DNA from 2 places in the Cupriavidus sp. 21MJTG02-4 genome. Region 1 is predicted to be linked to the other one. Evidence: predicted binding sites of a transcription regulator. Region 1 holds the regulator's gene; the other holds the start of a gene.
The links. The regulator LexA, encoded in region 1, represses DNA repair genes until DNA is damaged. The targets are predictions, from matches to a motif close to ACTGTATNNNNATACAGT.
Positions count from the first base shown of each region.

Region 1 (7,622 bases):
CCTGCCGAAAGCCCGTCAAGCGTCTTTTCGAGCATCTCCGATCGAAGTGCCCGGATGTCGAGTGCATCGGAGATCGCCAGTGCCCGGCAAACATGAGGAGACAGCAGCCTGAACAGCTGCGCCTCGGGCTGCTGGTAGTGCGGCTTCTTGTTGCTGCGGGAAGCGTGCAGCGAGGCCATGCGTCCGCCCGTGCGAAGGGCTGGAAACCAGATGATGTCGGTCAGTCCGTACGGCTCCAGGACTTCGCGGTAGAAGCGGCTTTCAAGCAGTTGCCGGGGCTCCCTGGCCAGCGAATTGACGTCCCCGACATTCGAGACGATGTCCGCCGCGGCCATCGGGCTTTGCGCGAACTCACTGCCCAACTTCTCCAGGAATTCGGGCTGGTAGCCGAACACGAACAACTGGTCGTTGCGCACTTGCTTGAGGTCATGGACGCAGATGCCGCCGCCCGTGCTTGCGCACAAGTCCGCCACCGACCGGCAGGCGCCGGGCCAGCGCTCGGGCTCGAGCGCGCAGTCGTAGATGGCGCCGATCACGTCGGAGAGTTGCTGGGCCGTCACGCCCTCCAGGCCGTCCATGGCGAACTCCCATTTTTTGTTATGGGTCTTGTCCGTCATCGCTTCCGATGACGCGGCACTGCGAAGGAGTTTATACGCTTACGAGCAGCACGAATCCCTGTAACGAGAAGGTTGCCAAGATGCTCCACCGTGTCAATCGATTGCTAGCCACGCCCGCCCGGCGAACATCCGCCGGCTATGTGATCGCGCTGATCTACTGCGTCCTTGCAGCGTTGATCTGGAGTGCGCCGGTGGGGCATGTCGGGACGACCATGTCTCCCTGGGGGACCGAGTCAACGATCGCCTGGCTCTACTTCATGACAAACGCGGCGCGCATCTTCACCTATGTGCCGCAATTGATGGCGGTGTGGCGTAGTACCGACGGCGCGCGCGACATTTCGCTGTTGACGTGGGGATCCTGGGTCGTGGCCAACGCCACCGCTGTGGCCTACGGTGTCATCGTCATCCACGACCTGTTTTTCACGCTGATCGCGTTGCTCAACCTGGTGTGCTGTGCCGCGGTGACCGTGGTGTGCATGCAGCGTCGCAGAGGGCCCCGGTAGCGACCGAGCGCATGCTGACACTCCCATTTGGGGGGATCGCGGTTGCGCCGTTGTAGGAAAGCACCCGGCCGCCGCAGAACCCCTGTCCTACATCCTCCCGAAGGTCCGCCGCATATGCTGGAAAGGACGAGGATAGGACAGGAGAGTCTTATGAAAATCACTCTTGTGCTGCTTACCGCTTTCACGGCGTTGCTCAGCGGTTGCGTCGTGGCCCCCGATCGCGATGAGCACCGGGACGGTGGCTACTACAGCGATGGTCGATACCACAATCATGATCGCGATCGCGGCGACCGGGATGACCATCGGGACTACGGGGACAGGGATCGGTGGCAGAACGGGCCGAGGTACTGACGCTGCAGCGTGGCGATTAACAATCGGACGGCCTAGCGACCGCGGGCGGGCAGCGCCTTGATGGTCATCGTGCCGTCTTTCTGGACATCCGCACGGGCAAGTGCATCGAGCGAAATCGTCTTGGTCGGCTTTCTGGGCACGACGATCACCGCATCCCCGCGGAGATTTTTCACCCAGCAACCGGTGTCCCATGCGCCGTGGTAGGCCGCATAAAAGCGCATTTGATTGGCGCCGGCCAAGGGCAGGTCGCACTTCTTGTGCAGGTACAGCACCGTGGGGAACGGCGTTCGAACCGTTTCCCCGACCCGCATGTCGTCAAACGGATAGACATAGGCGTCTTCGGCGCGCGCGGCTGTGGCTGTGGCGGCGGCCAGTGCCGCGATCATCCATACCAGCATCTTCATGGCGATCACCAAGGACTGACGAAGGCGGGTTTGCGAGCCCGCGCCAAGCCAGAGAGCTATCTGGCAAAAATTGTACGTCGCCTTGCAGCGAAAAACCCGGCGACACGCGCCGGGTTATGTTCGCCAGCCGCCATAGCGGGCGTGGTCCTGGGCGTCCGGCTTCGCGAACCGGCCCAGCCATCACCCTTTGATGTCGGGCGCCTCCTGGCCAAACGAATTCCTTTCATGGATCTGTCCATCCCGGCCGTGAATCAGCAGCTCGACCTTCGTCCGTCTCGCCTTCTCCGTGCCGGTGGCGATGGCGTGTTGCTGGCAGGTGAAACGCTGCTCGTTTCCGGACCCGCCTTCGAGCTGAACGGCCCAGCCATTGTAGGTAGGCACGACGTGGATATTCTTGTTGGCCATGGCTGTCTCCTGGAGTCTGTGGAGATAGTGTCGGCCTGCGAACACCGCGCCGGTATCAGTCGCTGTCCGACAAGGCGAGCGGAGGCGGATGGGGTTTATCCCGACTGTCCCGATTCGCCAAGCGGATGTCACCTGGAGTCAAATGGATTTGCTCCGGTTTTCCATACTGGCGTGGTAACGAACTCGCTCTCCACACCATCATGCTTGCCGTGGCTATCTGGCTGCTTTGCTCTTTCGGGATTGGTCTGCTGGCCCACATTCTGGGTCGCTCCGTTGCGGTCTGGCTGACCTTCTCGATGATCTTCACGCCATCCCTCGGGCTGATCGCGATGGCTATCCTGGGCAAGAAGGCAACGACACAGCAGCTGCCGGCCTGAAGAGCGCGGCTGCCGGCTCGGCGCGACCCTGTTCCGCCCGCGGCGAGCGGGAAGCAACAGGCTTCGGATGGTCAAGACCTTCATGCTACGATGCCCCGGACACCGGGAGGCTGCCATGGAATATCGATACAAGAGCCGGGAAATCTCGATTCAGCCAATCAAGGCGCCCGACGGGCAATGGGACTGGTCGTTTGTCATCCGTGGACACGGACATCGACATAACGCCGGCGCGCTCGCGGCAACGGAAGACAGTGCCATCGAGGCGGCCTACGCGGCTGCGAAGCACGAGATCGACCATATCTCCGGCGACGCCAACGACTAGCCGCCGTCAGCGCGGCATTACCGCTGCATTTACTCAGGCCGGCTCCGGCCAGCGGCAAGCCTCAGGCCAGGAGCTTGGTCGGCTCGGCCAGTTCCAGCATCCGGCAGATCGCCGCCATGCTGCCAACCATGGTACGGCGCTGCGCGCCCTGATAGATGCGAACCCCCTTCGATTGCCGGAACGGCACGGGCTTGACCGGCTGGCGGGCGGCGATGTGGTTGGTTTGCGGCATGGCTACACCTCTCGATTGGCAAAAGCGGGGTCAACACCCGTCAGGCGGGCGGCGTCGGCACTGCAAGGAGGAGGGCGGCGGCCAGCGCGCGGCTGGCCGCGCTGGTCAGAAGCCCGAGGAGCGGATCAGCCCGACGGCAATGCCTTCGAGCGAGAACTCTTCGCGTCCGGGCCCGACCATGATGTTCGGGAAGTCCGGGTTTTCCGCGATCAGCTCGATGGTGCCGTCACGGCGCTGCAGGCGCTTGACGGTGACGTCGTCGCCCAGGCGGGCCACGACGATCTTGCCGTTGGGTGCTTCGCTGGCCTTGCGCACGGCCAGCAGGTCGCCGTCGAGGATGCCGGCGTCGCGCATGCTCAGGCCGCGCACGCGCAGCAGGTAGTCGGGGCGTTCGTCGAAGACCGAGGCATCGACCTGGTATTGCCGGTCGATATGCTCGGCGGCCAGGATCGGGCTGCCGGCGGCCACGCGGCCCACCAGCGGCAGCGTCAGCTGCATGACCCCGGACATCGGCAGGGAAAACTGGTCGGGGGTTTCCGAATCGCTGCGCGCCACCTTCAGGCGGATGCCGCGCGACGCGCCCGGCGTCAGTTCGATCACGCCCTTGCGCGCCAGCGCTCGCAGATGTTCTTCCGCGGCATTGGGCGATGAGAAGCCAAACTCCGCGGCGATCTCGGCGCGCGTGGGCGGGAAACCCGTGCCGCGGATCGTATTGCGGATCAGGTCGAAAATTTGCTGCTGCCGGGGTGTCAGGGTCGCCATGGAAGCGTTCCGATAAGTGCCCTGGTGCTGTTTGTCTGCCAGCCGGGTGAGCACTGTATGTTTAAACAGTATGCTGTGATTTTATACAGTATCGGCGCAAGCGCAAGCAGAATTTCAGAAGCGTCCGCTCGACATCAGGTTTGCCCGCATGCCGCAGGTACAATCGCCGGACTTCAGCTCCCTGCATTCCCCACCATGTCCCAGCTTCCCCGCATCGTGGTCCTGGCCACTGGCGGCACCATTGCCGGCGCCTCGACCAATCCGGCCAGCAGCGCGCGCTACCAGGCCGCGACGGTGCCCGTGTCGACGTTGCTGGCGGCCGTGCCGGCGTTGCAGTCGGTGGCCCGGATTGAAGCCGAGCAGGTGGCGCAGATCGATAGCAAGGACATGGTGTTTTCGCTTTGGCCAACGCTGGCCGCGCGCGTTCAGCATTGGTCGGCCGAGCCGGACGTGGCCGGCATCGTCATTACGCATGGCACGGACACGCTTGAAGAGACGGCGATGTTCCTGCACCTGACGCAAGCCTGTCCGGTGCCCGTGGTACTGACCGCCGCAATGCGGCCGTCGACGTCGTTGTCGGCGGACGGTCCGCTCAATCTGCTCGATGCGGTGCGCGTCGCCGGCCATCCGGCTGCGCGCGGCAAGGGGGTGCTGGTGGTGCTGAACCAGCAGATCCATGCGGCGCGCGACGTGACCAAGGCACATACCTCGGCGGTGGATGCCTTTGCGTCGCCGCAGGGCGGTCCGCTGGGTTTCGTGCAGGACGAGTCGGTGCGGCTGCCGCGCACGCCCACGCAGTCCGTTGCGGCGGTCTTTCCCGTGCCGGCCCGGTGGCCCGAGGTCGAGATCGTCGCAAGCTATACGCAGCCGGGGCGCATCGCGGTGGACGCAATGGTGGCTGCCGGCGTACGCGGCCTGGTCGTGGCGGCGGCGGGCAACGGTTCGGTGCATGAGACGCTGATCGCGGCGCTCAGGGATGCCGCCGCGGCCGGTGTTGCCGTGGTGCGGAGTTCGCGGACCGGGGCCGGTCATGTGTCGATTCCGCCAGTTACGGACCCCGATGCCGGCCTGTTTGTCTCCGCCGCGGACCTGAACCCCTATAAGGCAAGGGTGCTGTTGCTGGTGGCGCTTGCACAGGAACCGGGGCTGGCGGCGGCGCCGGACCGGCTTCAGGCGCTGTTCGCCTCGGTGTGATAGCGGTTGCGTGATTGTCAATAGCCGAGCTATACTTTAAGGCTATTCAACCTTGCCGCACCGGACGTGACGCCCGGGTGGCTTATCCAAAAGGAGCGTCAATGCGTCATTACGAAATCGTATTCATCGTCCACCCGGACCAGAGCGAGCAAGTGCCGGCCATGATCGAGCGTTACAAGTCGCTCGTGACGTCGCAAGGCGGCCAGATTCACCGCGTGGAAGACTGGGGCCGTCGCCAGATGGCTTACATGATCCAGAAGCTGGCAAAGGCTCACTACGTTTGCGTCAACATCGAGTGCGGCAAGGACACCCTGGTCGAGCTGGAGCACGCCTTCAAGTTCAATGACGCCGTGCTGCGCCATCTGATCGTGCAGACCAAGAAGGCCGAAACCGCTCCTTCGCCGATGATGAAGGAAGTGCAGCGCGAAGAAGCCCGCAAGGCCGCGCAAACGACCACCGAAGGCCAGGCTGCCTGAATGCGGACTGCGGTGCCTGTCGTGGCTGGCAAGCCTGATCACGACAGCATGGGAACACTGCAAGGGGCGACGCGTTGAACCAGCTTCGGCTAGCCGCCACCCTGGCGGAACGCGATGCCCTCAGGTACACCCCGGCTGGCGTGCCCGTCGTGAACTGCATCTTGCAGTACAGCGGCGCGGCAATCGAGGCGGAAACGCCGAGGCAGGTCGAGTTTGCCATTGCAGCGATGGGGATCGGGCCAGTTGGCCAGCGTCTGGAGCGGTTGCCGCTCGGCACGCTGCTCGATTGCGAAGGATTCCTGACCCGCAAGCACCGCAACAGCAAGGCCCTCGTCTTTCACATCACTGGATGTAAAGCATTCGTAAAGGATTGAATCGTGGCATTCATCAAACGTAACGACAAGAACAAGAAGCGCTTCCAGCAACAGAACCCGCTGTTCAAGCGCAAGCGCTTCTGCCGCTTCACCGTGGCTGGCGTGGAACAGATCGACTACAAGGATCTGGACACCCTGAAGGACTTCATCGGCGACAACGGCAAGATCACGCCGGCTCGCCTGACCGGCACCAAGGCTCACTATCAGCGTCAGCTGGATACGGCCATCAAGCGCGCGCGTTTCCTGGCGCTGATGCCGTACACCGACCTGCACAAGAACTGATAGTCCAGGCCATAGGTCCGTAAAGGAGAGAACACGATGCAAATTATTCTGCTGGAAAAAGTGATCAACCTGGGCAACCTGGGTGACATCGTCAAGGTGAAGGATGGTTACGCCCGTAACTTCCTGATCCCGAGCAAGAAGGCCCGTCGCGCCACGCAAACCGCGATCCAGGAATTCGAAGTGAAGCGCGCCGAGCTGGAAAAGGCCGCCGCCGAGAAGCTGGCCGCCGCGCAAGCCGAAGGTGAAAAGCTGAACGGCCAGACCGTCCAGATCTCGCAGAAGTCGGGTGTGGATGGCCGTCTGTTTGGTTCCGTGACCAACGCCGACATCGCTGTGGCCCTGGGCAACCAAGGCTTCAAGCTGGAGAAGGCTCAGGTTCGTCTGCCGAACGGCCCGCTGAAGACGGTGGGCGACCACCCGGTCAGCGTTGCCCTGCACACCGACGTGGTGGTCGACGTGACCGTCGCTGTGGTTGGCGAGCAAGTCTAAGCAAGACCTTGCGTGCCGGTCCGTCCGGCGCAATGCAAGCGAAAAGGCAGGAGCCACGCTCCTGCCTTTTTCTTTGTCCGCGGCATCCGTTGCATGGCGGCCCATCTCGCTGCACACCCACTGCTGTCAAGGCCCGATGTTAAATTGTTGCCGCTCAAATGCCCGCCGGGCAGCGTCCGACCGCCGGTATAATCCCACCCCATGAACGCGCCCGTCGCCGACCCCCAACTTGAAAGTCTCAAGGTACCGCCGCATTCGATCGAGGCCGAGCAATCGGTGCTTGGTGGCTTGTTGCTGGACAATTCCGCCTGGGACCGCATTGCCGATTTCATCTCCGAAGCGGACTTCTACCGCTTTGATCACCGGCTGATCTTCCAGAACATCGCGAAGCTGATCTCGGCCACCAAGCCCGCCGACGTCATCACCGTCTTCGAAATGCTGCAGGTGGCTGGCAAGGCCGAGGAGGTAGGCGGACTGGCCTACCTGAACTCGCTCGCGCAGAACACACCCAGCGCTGCCAATATCCGCCGCTACGCGGAGATCGTGCGCGAGCGCTCGGTGCTGCGCAAGCTGGTGACCGTGGCGGACGATATCGCGTCGTCGGCGTTCGCGCCGCAGGGGCGTGAAGTCCGCGAGCTGCTGGATGCGGCCGAATCCAAGGTCTTCGCCATTGCCGAAGAAGGTTCGCGCGGGCAGAAGGGCTTCCAGGAAATCCAGCCGCTGCTGACGCAGGTGGTGGAACGTATCGACGAGCTGTACCACCGCGATTCGACCACCGACGTGACCGGCGTGCCGACCGGTTTCATCGATCTCGACAAGATGACCAGCGGCATG
Region 1 covers NZ_JBYOJP010000010.1:138,186-145,807, forward strand. Annotated here, with positions in the region: gene AC3FKH_RS20435 (helix-turn-helix transcriptional regulator) at 1-578, opposite strand, end outside; gene AC3FKH_RS20440 (hypothetical protein) at 698-1,120, shown strand; gene AC3FKH_RS20445 (hypothetical protein) at 1,271-1,471, shown strand; gene AC3FKH_RS20450 (hypothetical protein) at 1,504-1,875, opposite strand; gene AC3FKH_RS20455 (DUF2188 domain-containing protein) at 2,056-2,280, opposite strand; gene AC3FKH_RS20460 (hypothetical protein) at 2,481-2,657, shown strand; gene AC3FKH_RS20465 (hypothetical protein) at 2,773-2,979, shown strand; gene AC3FKH_RS20470 (hypothetical protein) at 3,041-3,211, opposite strand; gene lexA (transcriptional repressor LexA) at 3,317-3,973, opposite strand; gene AC3FKH_RS20480 (asparaginase) at 4,169-5,167, shown strand; gene rpsF (30S ribosomal protein S6) at 5,269-5,643, shown strand; gene priB (primosomal replication protein N) at 5,718-6,017, shown strand; gene rpsR (30S ribosomal protein S18) at 6,021-6,299, shown strand; gene rplI (50S ribosomal protein L9) at 6,336-6,788, shown strand; gene AC3FKH_RS20505 (replicative DNA helicase) at 6,990-7,622, shown strand, end outside.

Region 2 (7,622 bases), on a different contig from region 1:
GGACTTGATCTCCTTGTCGCCGATCTTCACCGATGCCACCGTACCGGCCGGGGCGGCTACCACTTCATAGCTGGCCGATGCCTGGGCCAGCGTACGCTTGACGATGTCGCACGAGCTGCGGAAGTCGATTTCGCGGGCGATCGGGCTGCCCTGGAACGAGCAGCTTGCCGGATCCGCGGTGACCACGATCTGTGCCGACTGCTGGGCGCGTTCCAGTGCCGGGTTGGCATAGTGGGTCATCGCCTTGAACAGCGGGAAGTAGGTCAGCACGGCCAGGGCGCAGCCGATCATGATGATCCACTTGCGGCCGATCTTGTCCGACAGCGAGCCGAAGAACAGGAAGAACGGCGTGCCGATCACCAGCGCGCCGGCGATCAGCAGGTTGGCCGTCTTGGCGTCGACCTTCAGCACCTGGGTCAGGAAGAACAGCGAGTAGAACTGGCCCGTGTACCAGACCACGGCCTGGCCGGCGGTCAGGCCCAGCAGCGCCAGGATCACGATCTTCAGGTTGCGCCACTGGCCGAAGGATTCGGTCAGCGGAGCCTTCGAGGTCTTGCCTTCGGCCTTCATGCGCTGGAACGCCGGCGATTCGCTCATCGACAGGCGGATGTACACCGACATGGCCAGCAGCAGGATCGAGACCAGGAACGGAATGCGCCAGCCCCAGGCGTCGAAATTGGCGCCGGTCAGTTCACGGCACAGCAGGATCACGATCAGCGACAGGAACAGGCCCAGCGTCGCGGTGGTCTGGATCCAGGCCGTGTAGGACCCGCGCTTGCCGTGCGGCGCGTGTTCCGCCACGTAGGTGGCGGCACCGCCGTACTCGCCGCCGAGCGCCAGGCCCTGCAGCATGCGCAGTGCGATCAGGATGATCGGGGCGGCCCAGCCGATGGTGGCAAAGCCGGGCAGCAGGCCGACGATGAACGTCGACAGGCCCATGATCAGGATCGTCACCAGGAAGGTGTACTTGCGGCCGATCATGTCGCCGAGGCGGCCAAACACCAGCGCGCCGAAGGGGCGCACGATAAAGCCGGCGGCGAAGGCCAGCAGTGCGAAGATGAAGGCGGAGGTGGGATCCAGGCCGGCGAAGAACTGCTTGGCGATCACTGCCGCCAGCGAGCCGTACAGGTAAAAGTCATACCACTCGAACACCGTGCCGAGCGACGAGGCCAGAATGACCTTCTTCTCCTCGGTCGTCATCGGCGCATGTTGCGCGCTGCCTCCAGGCATCGCTACGTTCTGCGGGTTTGCCATGTTGTTGTCTCCCTCCGTCTGAAATGGTTCACCGGCGAGGCCGCGGACGCACCGCAAGACATGGCGCGCTGCGGAGCCATAGGCACCGGAGCTGCATGGATTTTGGGAGGCGAAACTTACTGAGTTCTGACAGATTTCCGCCGTCTGGCGCGCAAAGCGTCGGGGTATACGCTAGCCCGCACAGCGCATGAACCGGCACTTTTGTTGCTGCATTGCGAGGAGGCAAGTGCGGCGAACGCCGTGCGCTCGCGCTATGCCGGCTTGGTGCTAAGCAGCATCCTTGCCGGCGTCCGCATTGATGCCCTGCGAAGGTGGGGGAGCGTCGGCGGCGCCCTCGTCAGCTTCGTCGTCGGACCGGTTCATGCGCCAGGCATAGAGCGCGGTCATCAGGACGTAGACCACCAGCGCGCCCTGGGCCCCCATCCAGAACGAGAACGGCCAGCCGAAGAAGTCAAAGCGCAAGTCGCGGGCGAACCAGCTGACGACGAAGGTGACCACGAACCAGATCGCGAGCAGTGCGCAGATCCAGTGCTGGTTGCGCCGCCAGGCGCGCTTGAGCGCCGGATCGGGCGGGGCAGGCGTGCTCATGCCGCCAGCTCCGGTGCCGGCTGCCGCAACGTGATGCGGAACCGCGCGCCGGCCAGCCGAGGCTCCTGCTGGTAGACGTGGTCGTCGATCCGGATTTCGCCGCCATGCTGCTGCACGATCTCCCGGACGATGGCCAGGCCCAGGCCGCTGCCTTCGGTGTTGGTGCCCAGCACGCGATAGAACCGTTCCATCACGCGCTCGCGGTCCGCCGGCGCAATGCCCGGCCCGGTGTCCTCCACATCAAGATAGGCGAATGGTTCGAACGCATCGGCGCTGACGCGCACGGTGGCATGCCCGTGGGGCGGTGTGTAGCGGATGGCGTTGTCGATCAGGTTATTGAGCATTTCGGTGAGCATCAGGCGATTGCCCTGGACCATGACCGGATGGTCGCTGGCATCGAGCCCCAGGTCGATCTGCCGGGCCCAGGCGCGCGGCAGCCAGTCCTTCACCACGTCGCGCGCCAATGCGGCCAGGTCGAGCGCGGCCATGCTGCCCGCGCCAGCCAGGTTCTCCATGCGCGCGAGCGACAGCAACTGCGTGACCAGGTGCGCCGTGCGTTCGGAACTGCCCGCAATCTGCGCCAGCGACCGGCGCAATTCCTCCGGCGACTGGTCGCGCTGCGCCAGTTCCGCCTGCATGCGCAGTCCGGCCAGCGGAGTCTTCATCTGGTGCGCGGCATCGGCGATAAAACGCTTCTGCGTCTGCACCGACTGGTCCAGCCGCGCCAGCAGCTCGTTGAACGACGCGACCAGCGGCGTGATCTCTTGCGGCGCGGCGCGCTCGTCGATGGGGCTGGTATCGCCGGGATTGCGCGCGCGGATACGCTGCTGGATCGCCGTGAGCGGCGCGAGCCCGCGCGTGAGCCCGAACCACACCAGCACCACGGCCAGCGGCAGGATCACGAACTGCGGCAGGATCACGCCCTTGATGATCTCGTTGGCGAGACGCGCGCGCTTGTCGAGGGTTTCTGCCACCTGCACCAGCACGGGCTGGGTACCGCCGACGTTCTTGAGATCGACATAGGTGTAGGCCACGCGCACGTCGTTGCCCGCCACGCGGTCATCGCGCAGGGAGACCAGGCCGGGATGGCCCTGGTCTTCTTCGGATGGCAGCGGCAGGTCGTGGTCGCCGGCGACATACTCGCCGCGCTTGCCGACGACCTGGTAGTAGATGTTGTCGGTCTCGTCCGCGCGCAGGATCTCTCGCGCCGACAACGGCAGTTGCAGCGTGACGCGCCCGTTCACTTCGCGGACCTGCTGCGACAGCACGATGGCGCTGGCTTCGAGTGCGCGATCAAACGGCCCGTTGGCGATCGACTTCGCCACCAGGTACGTGACGGCGATGCTCATCGGCCACAGCAGGAGCAGCGGCGCCAGCATCCAGTCCAGGATCTCGCCGAACAGCGAGCGCGGGGCGGGGTGGGCGGTGCTTTCCTCCAGATGGGGCAGGGCGTCGGCCAGGTCGTCGGGATCGGAGGCGCCGGAAGGGGGCGCGGGATCCTTGGCGGGCCGATGCCGCCATGGCAGTCGCAGCTGGCTCATCTCGGTAAAGGTTGTAGGCGGTTTCGGTCGAGTGATCGGCTGCGTGGACGGGAACGGCGCGCGGACGCCTTAGTTCGGGGCGGCCACGGCCGGCTGGAATTTTTCCAGGCAATAGCCCAGTCCGCGCACGGTGGCGATGCGGATGCCGCCGACCTCGATCTTCTTGCGCAGCCGGTGCACGTAGACCTCGATCGCGTTATTGCTGACTTCCTCGCCCCATTCGCACAGGTGGTCGACCAGTTGTTCCTTGGAGACCAGCCGCCCGCTGCGCGTCAGCAGGATTTCCAGTAGTCCGATTTCGCGCGCCGACAGGTCCAGCATCTGATCGTTCATATAGGCAATGCGACCCACCTGGTCGAAGGACAGGGGGCCATGGCGCATCAGCGTGGCGCCGCCGCCTGCGCCGCGTCGTACCAGCGCGCGCACCCGGGCCTCAAGTTCGGTCAGCGCGAACGGCTTGGCCATATAGTCGTCGGCGCCCAGATCCAGGCCCTTGACGCGCTCGCCCACGCTGTCCGCGGCGGTCAGGATCAGCACCGGCAGCATGGCGCCGCGCGCGCGCAGGCGCTTCAGGACTTCCAGGCCCGGCATGCGCGGCAGCCCCAGGTCCAGGATCAGCAGGTCGAAATTCTGGGTCGATAGCGCGGAATCGGCCTCCAGGCCATTCGTGACATGGTCGACGGCATAACCGGAGTGACGCAACGAGCGCGTCAGGCCGTCGGCCAGCACATCGTCATCTTCGGCGATCAGAATGCGCATGGTTGTCTCCACCACGGCCGGCATTGCCAGCCGCCACGCAAACAATGCGGACAGGGCTTGCCAAGCATACTGTTTTTTTATACAGTACCCGCACATTCCGCGCAGGCCGCAGCAGAAGGCGGCTGTGCAGGCAGTCGGGTGATTTTGCAGTTGAGGCGCAAGATCGGTAAACCGGTCGGCAGCAATCGGAAAAGTCTGAAATGCCGGTGCCGCGCCACATTCGACCCTTTATACCACCATTGACTCAACATTTGACTCAAGGACGACCATGGACGACAAGAAGGCAGGTGCCGGCGTGAGCGCCGAGAAGCAGAAGGCGCTTGCCGCCGCGCTCTCCCAGATCGAGAAGCAGTTCGGCAAGGGCTCGATCATGCGCCTGGGCGATGGCGAGGTCGAAAAGGATATCCAGGTGGTGTCCACGGGCTCGCTCGGCCTGGACATCGCCCTTGGCGTCGGCGGCCTGCCGCGCGGGCGCGTGGTCGAGATCTATGGTCCGGAATCGTCGGGCAAGACCACGCTGACGCTGCAGGTCGTGGCCGAAATGCAGAAGCTGGGTGGCACCTGCGCCTTTATCGATGCCGAGCACGCGCTCGACGTCAACTACGCGGGCAAGCTGGGCGTGAACGTCGGCGACCTGCTGATCTCGCAGCCGGACACCGGCGAGCAGGCGCTGGAAATCACCGATGCGCTGGTGCGCTCGGGCTCGGTCGACCTGATCGTCATCGACTCGGTGGCCGCGCTGGTCCCCAAGGCCGAAATCGAAGGCGAAATGGGCGACTCGCTGCCCGGCCTGCAGGCGCGCCTGATGAGCCAGGCGCTGCGCAAGCTGACCGGCACCATCAAACGCACCAACTGCCTGGTGATCTTCATCAACCAGATTCGCATGAAGATCGGCGTGATGTTCGGTTCGCCCGAAACCACCACGGGCGGCAATGCACTGAAGTTCTATGCCTCCGTGCGCCTGGATATCCGTCGTATCGGTTCGATCAAGAAGGGCGACGACGTGATCGGCAACGAGACCAAGGTCAAGGTGGTCAAGAACAAGGTGTCGCCGCCGTTCCGCGAGGCCTTCTTCGATATCCTCTACGGCCAGGGTATTTCGCGCCAGGGCGAGATCATCGACCTGGGCGTGGACGCCAAGATCGTCGAGAAGTCGGGCGCCTGGTACAGCTACAACGGCGACAAGATCGGCCAGGGCAAGGACAATGCGCGCGAGTTCCTGCGCGAGAACCCGGACATTGCCCAGGAGATCGAGAACAAGGTCCGCACCGCGCTGGGCGTGGCGCCGATGAATGGCGTGCAGGCGGCCGCGGTCGTGGAACAAGACTGAGCGCTGCCGAGAGGCACGCTCCAGGGGCTGGCGCATTGCCGATGCGCCAGCCTTTTTTGTTTCCCGCCTTACCCGAATTCCGAATTCCGAATTCCAAATTGCGCCGATGGCCACCCGACCCCCGCTTTCCCTCAAGGCCCGCGCCGTAGGCTACCTGTCGCGCCGCGAGCACAGCCGGGCCGAACTGGCGCGCAAGCTGGCGCCGCACGCGGAATCCCCCGAGCAGCTCGAACAGCTGCTCGACGCGCTCGAGCGCGAGAACTGGCTGTCCAACCAGCGCTTTGCCGATAGCCTGCTGCACCGGCGCGGCAGCCGCTACGGTGCCGCCCGCGTCATCCAGGAGGCCAAGACTCACCAGCTTGGCAGCGAGCAATTGGGCGAATTGCGAGATCGCCTGCGTGAGTCCGAGCCCGAGCGCGCGCGCGAGGTCTGGCGCAAGCGCTTTGGCACCCCGCCCGCCACGCCGGAAGAGCGGGCCAAGCAGATCCGTTTCATGATGGCGCGCGGTTTTTCGCGCTCGGTCATCGGCAAGGTGATCCAGGGCGCCGAGGACGAGTATCCCGACGGGATGGAATAGGGGGCGGCCGGCCCGCGTATCGGGCCTGTGTTCAGGGCAATACCAGTACTGGCGACAAGTGTATTCGGCCGTATGCCGGCTACGCCGCGGGCCGAGTCCGCCACCGGGAGCGGCCATATGGCTTTTATCCGCCGGTTTTCCGCTCCGGTTGGCCGACAATCCGGCGCCGACACTTGGCGCATGCGGATGTTCCCGGGCAAAGCGGTCCGGCATGTTAAACTCTTCGGGTTTTTCGGCGCCGTTGCCTTTCCACGGTACCTTGCCCCCGTATTCCCAGTCTGGTCATGCCTCTTTCCCAGCCCGTCAACCGTTCCCTGCGTCATACCCGCGCCATTACGGCCCAGGCTTACCTCAGGGAAGACGGCTTGTGGGACATCGAGGTCAACCTGACCGACACCAAGCCGCGTGACATTGACCTGGCGGGCGGCCGGATCCGACCGGTTGGCCAGCCACTGCACGACCTGTGGCTGCGCGTCACGATCGACGAGCAACTGAACGTGCTGGATGCAGAGGCTTGTTCCGACTGGGTGCCGTATCCGACGCAATGCGACCAGATCGGCCCGGCTTACCGCAAGCTGATCGGACTGAACCTGCGCAAGGGCTTCCGCAAGGCGGTGCGCGATCGCCTGTCGGGCATCCAGGGCTGCTCGCACCTGACCGAAGCCGCCGGCGTGCTGCCTAGCGCCGCAATCCAGGCATTCGCGGGCGAAGTCATCAGCATTCGCGATGGTGCCGACGACGATCCCAATCCCGAACCCCCTTACCAGTTGAACGGCTGCCACGCGCTGCGTTTCGATGGCGAGGTGGTTCGAGAGTTTTACCCACGCTGGTATGGTCACCAGCCGAAGCCCAAGGTTCGGGCCGAGGCGGAGCAGGCCGCTGCTAACACGCCTCAGGCGCAAGCGGCTGCCGGCCACGGCAATGTTCCGTACGACCGGCCAACCGGCACTTCCGGCTGATCCTCAGGATCGGCCACGGACGAGAGAGTTCGTCTTCTTTCAGATTCTTCCCTTCTACCTTTTACGCCTACCCGAAAGGAAACACGCATGAATATCCATGAGTACCAAGGCAAGGAAATCCTGCGCAAATACAATGTGCCGGTTCCGCGCGGCATCCCCGCGTTCTCGGTTGCCGAGGCCCTGAAGGCCGCAGAAGAGCTTGGCGGCCCGGTTTGGGTGGTCAAGGCACAGATTCATGCGGGTGGCCGCGGCAAGGGCGGCGGCGTGAAGGTTGCCAAGAGCATCGACGACGTCAAGACCTACGCCACCAACATCCTGGGCATGCAGCTGGTCACGCACCAGACCGGTCCGGAAGGCAAGAAGGTCAACCGCCTGCTGATCGAAGAAGGCGCCGACATCAAGAAGGAACTGTACGTTTCGCTGGTGGTGGACCGCGTTTCGCAGAAGATCGCCCTGATGGCATCGAGCGAAGGCGGCATGGACATCGAGGAAGTCGCTGCCCACACCCCGGAAAAGATCCACACGCTGATCATCGAGCCGTCGACCGGCCTGACCGACGCTGACGCCGACGACATCGCCCGCAAGATCGGCGTGCCCGACGCATCGGTGGCCCA
Region 2 covers NZ_JBYOJP010000001.1:29,108-36,729, reverse strand. Annotated here, with positions in the region: gene AC3FKH_RS00180 (MFS transporter) at 1-1,254, opposite strand, end outside; gene AC3FKH_RS00175 (DUF4212 domain-containing protein) at 1,522-1,842, opposite strand; gene AC3FKH_RS00170 (sensor histidine kinase) at 1,839-3,383, opposite strand; gene AC3FKH_RS00165 (response regulator) at 3,453-4,142, opposite strand; gene recA (recombinase RecA) at 4,411-5,472, shown strand; gene recX (recombination regulator RecX) at 5,579-6,049, shown strand; gene AC3FKH_RS00150 (DUF2889 domain-containing protein) at 6,334-7,008, shown strand; gene sucC (ADP-forming succinate--CoA ligase subunit beta) at 7,096-7,622, shown strand, end outside.
Region 2: the regulator LexA is predicted to act here: its motif matches at 4,211-4,228, upstream of recA (recombinase RecA).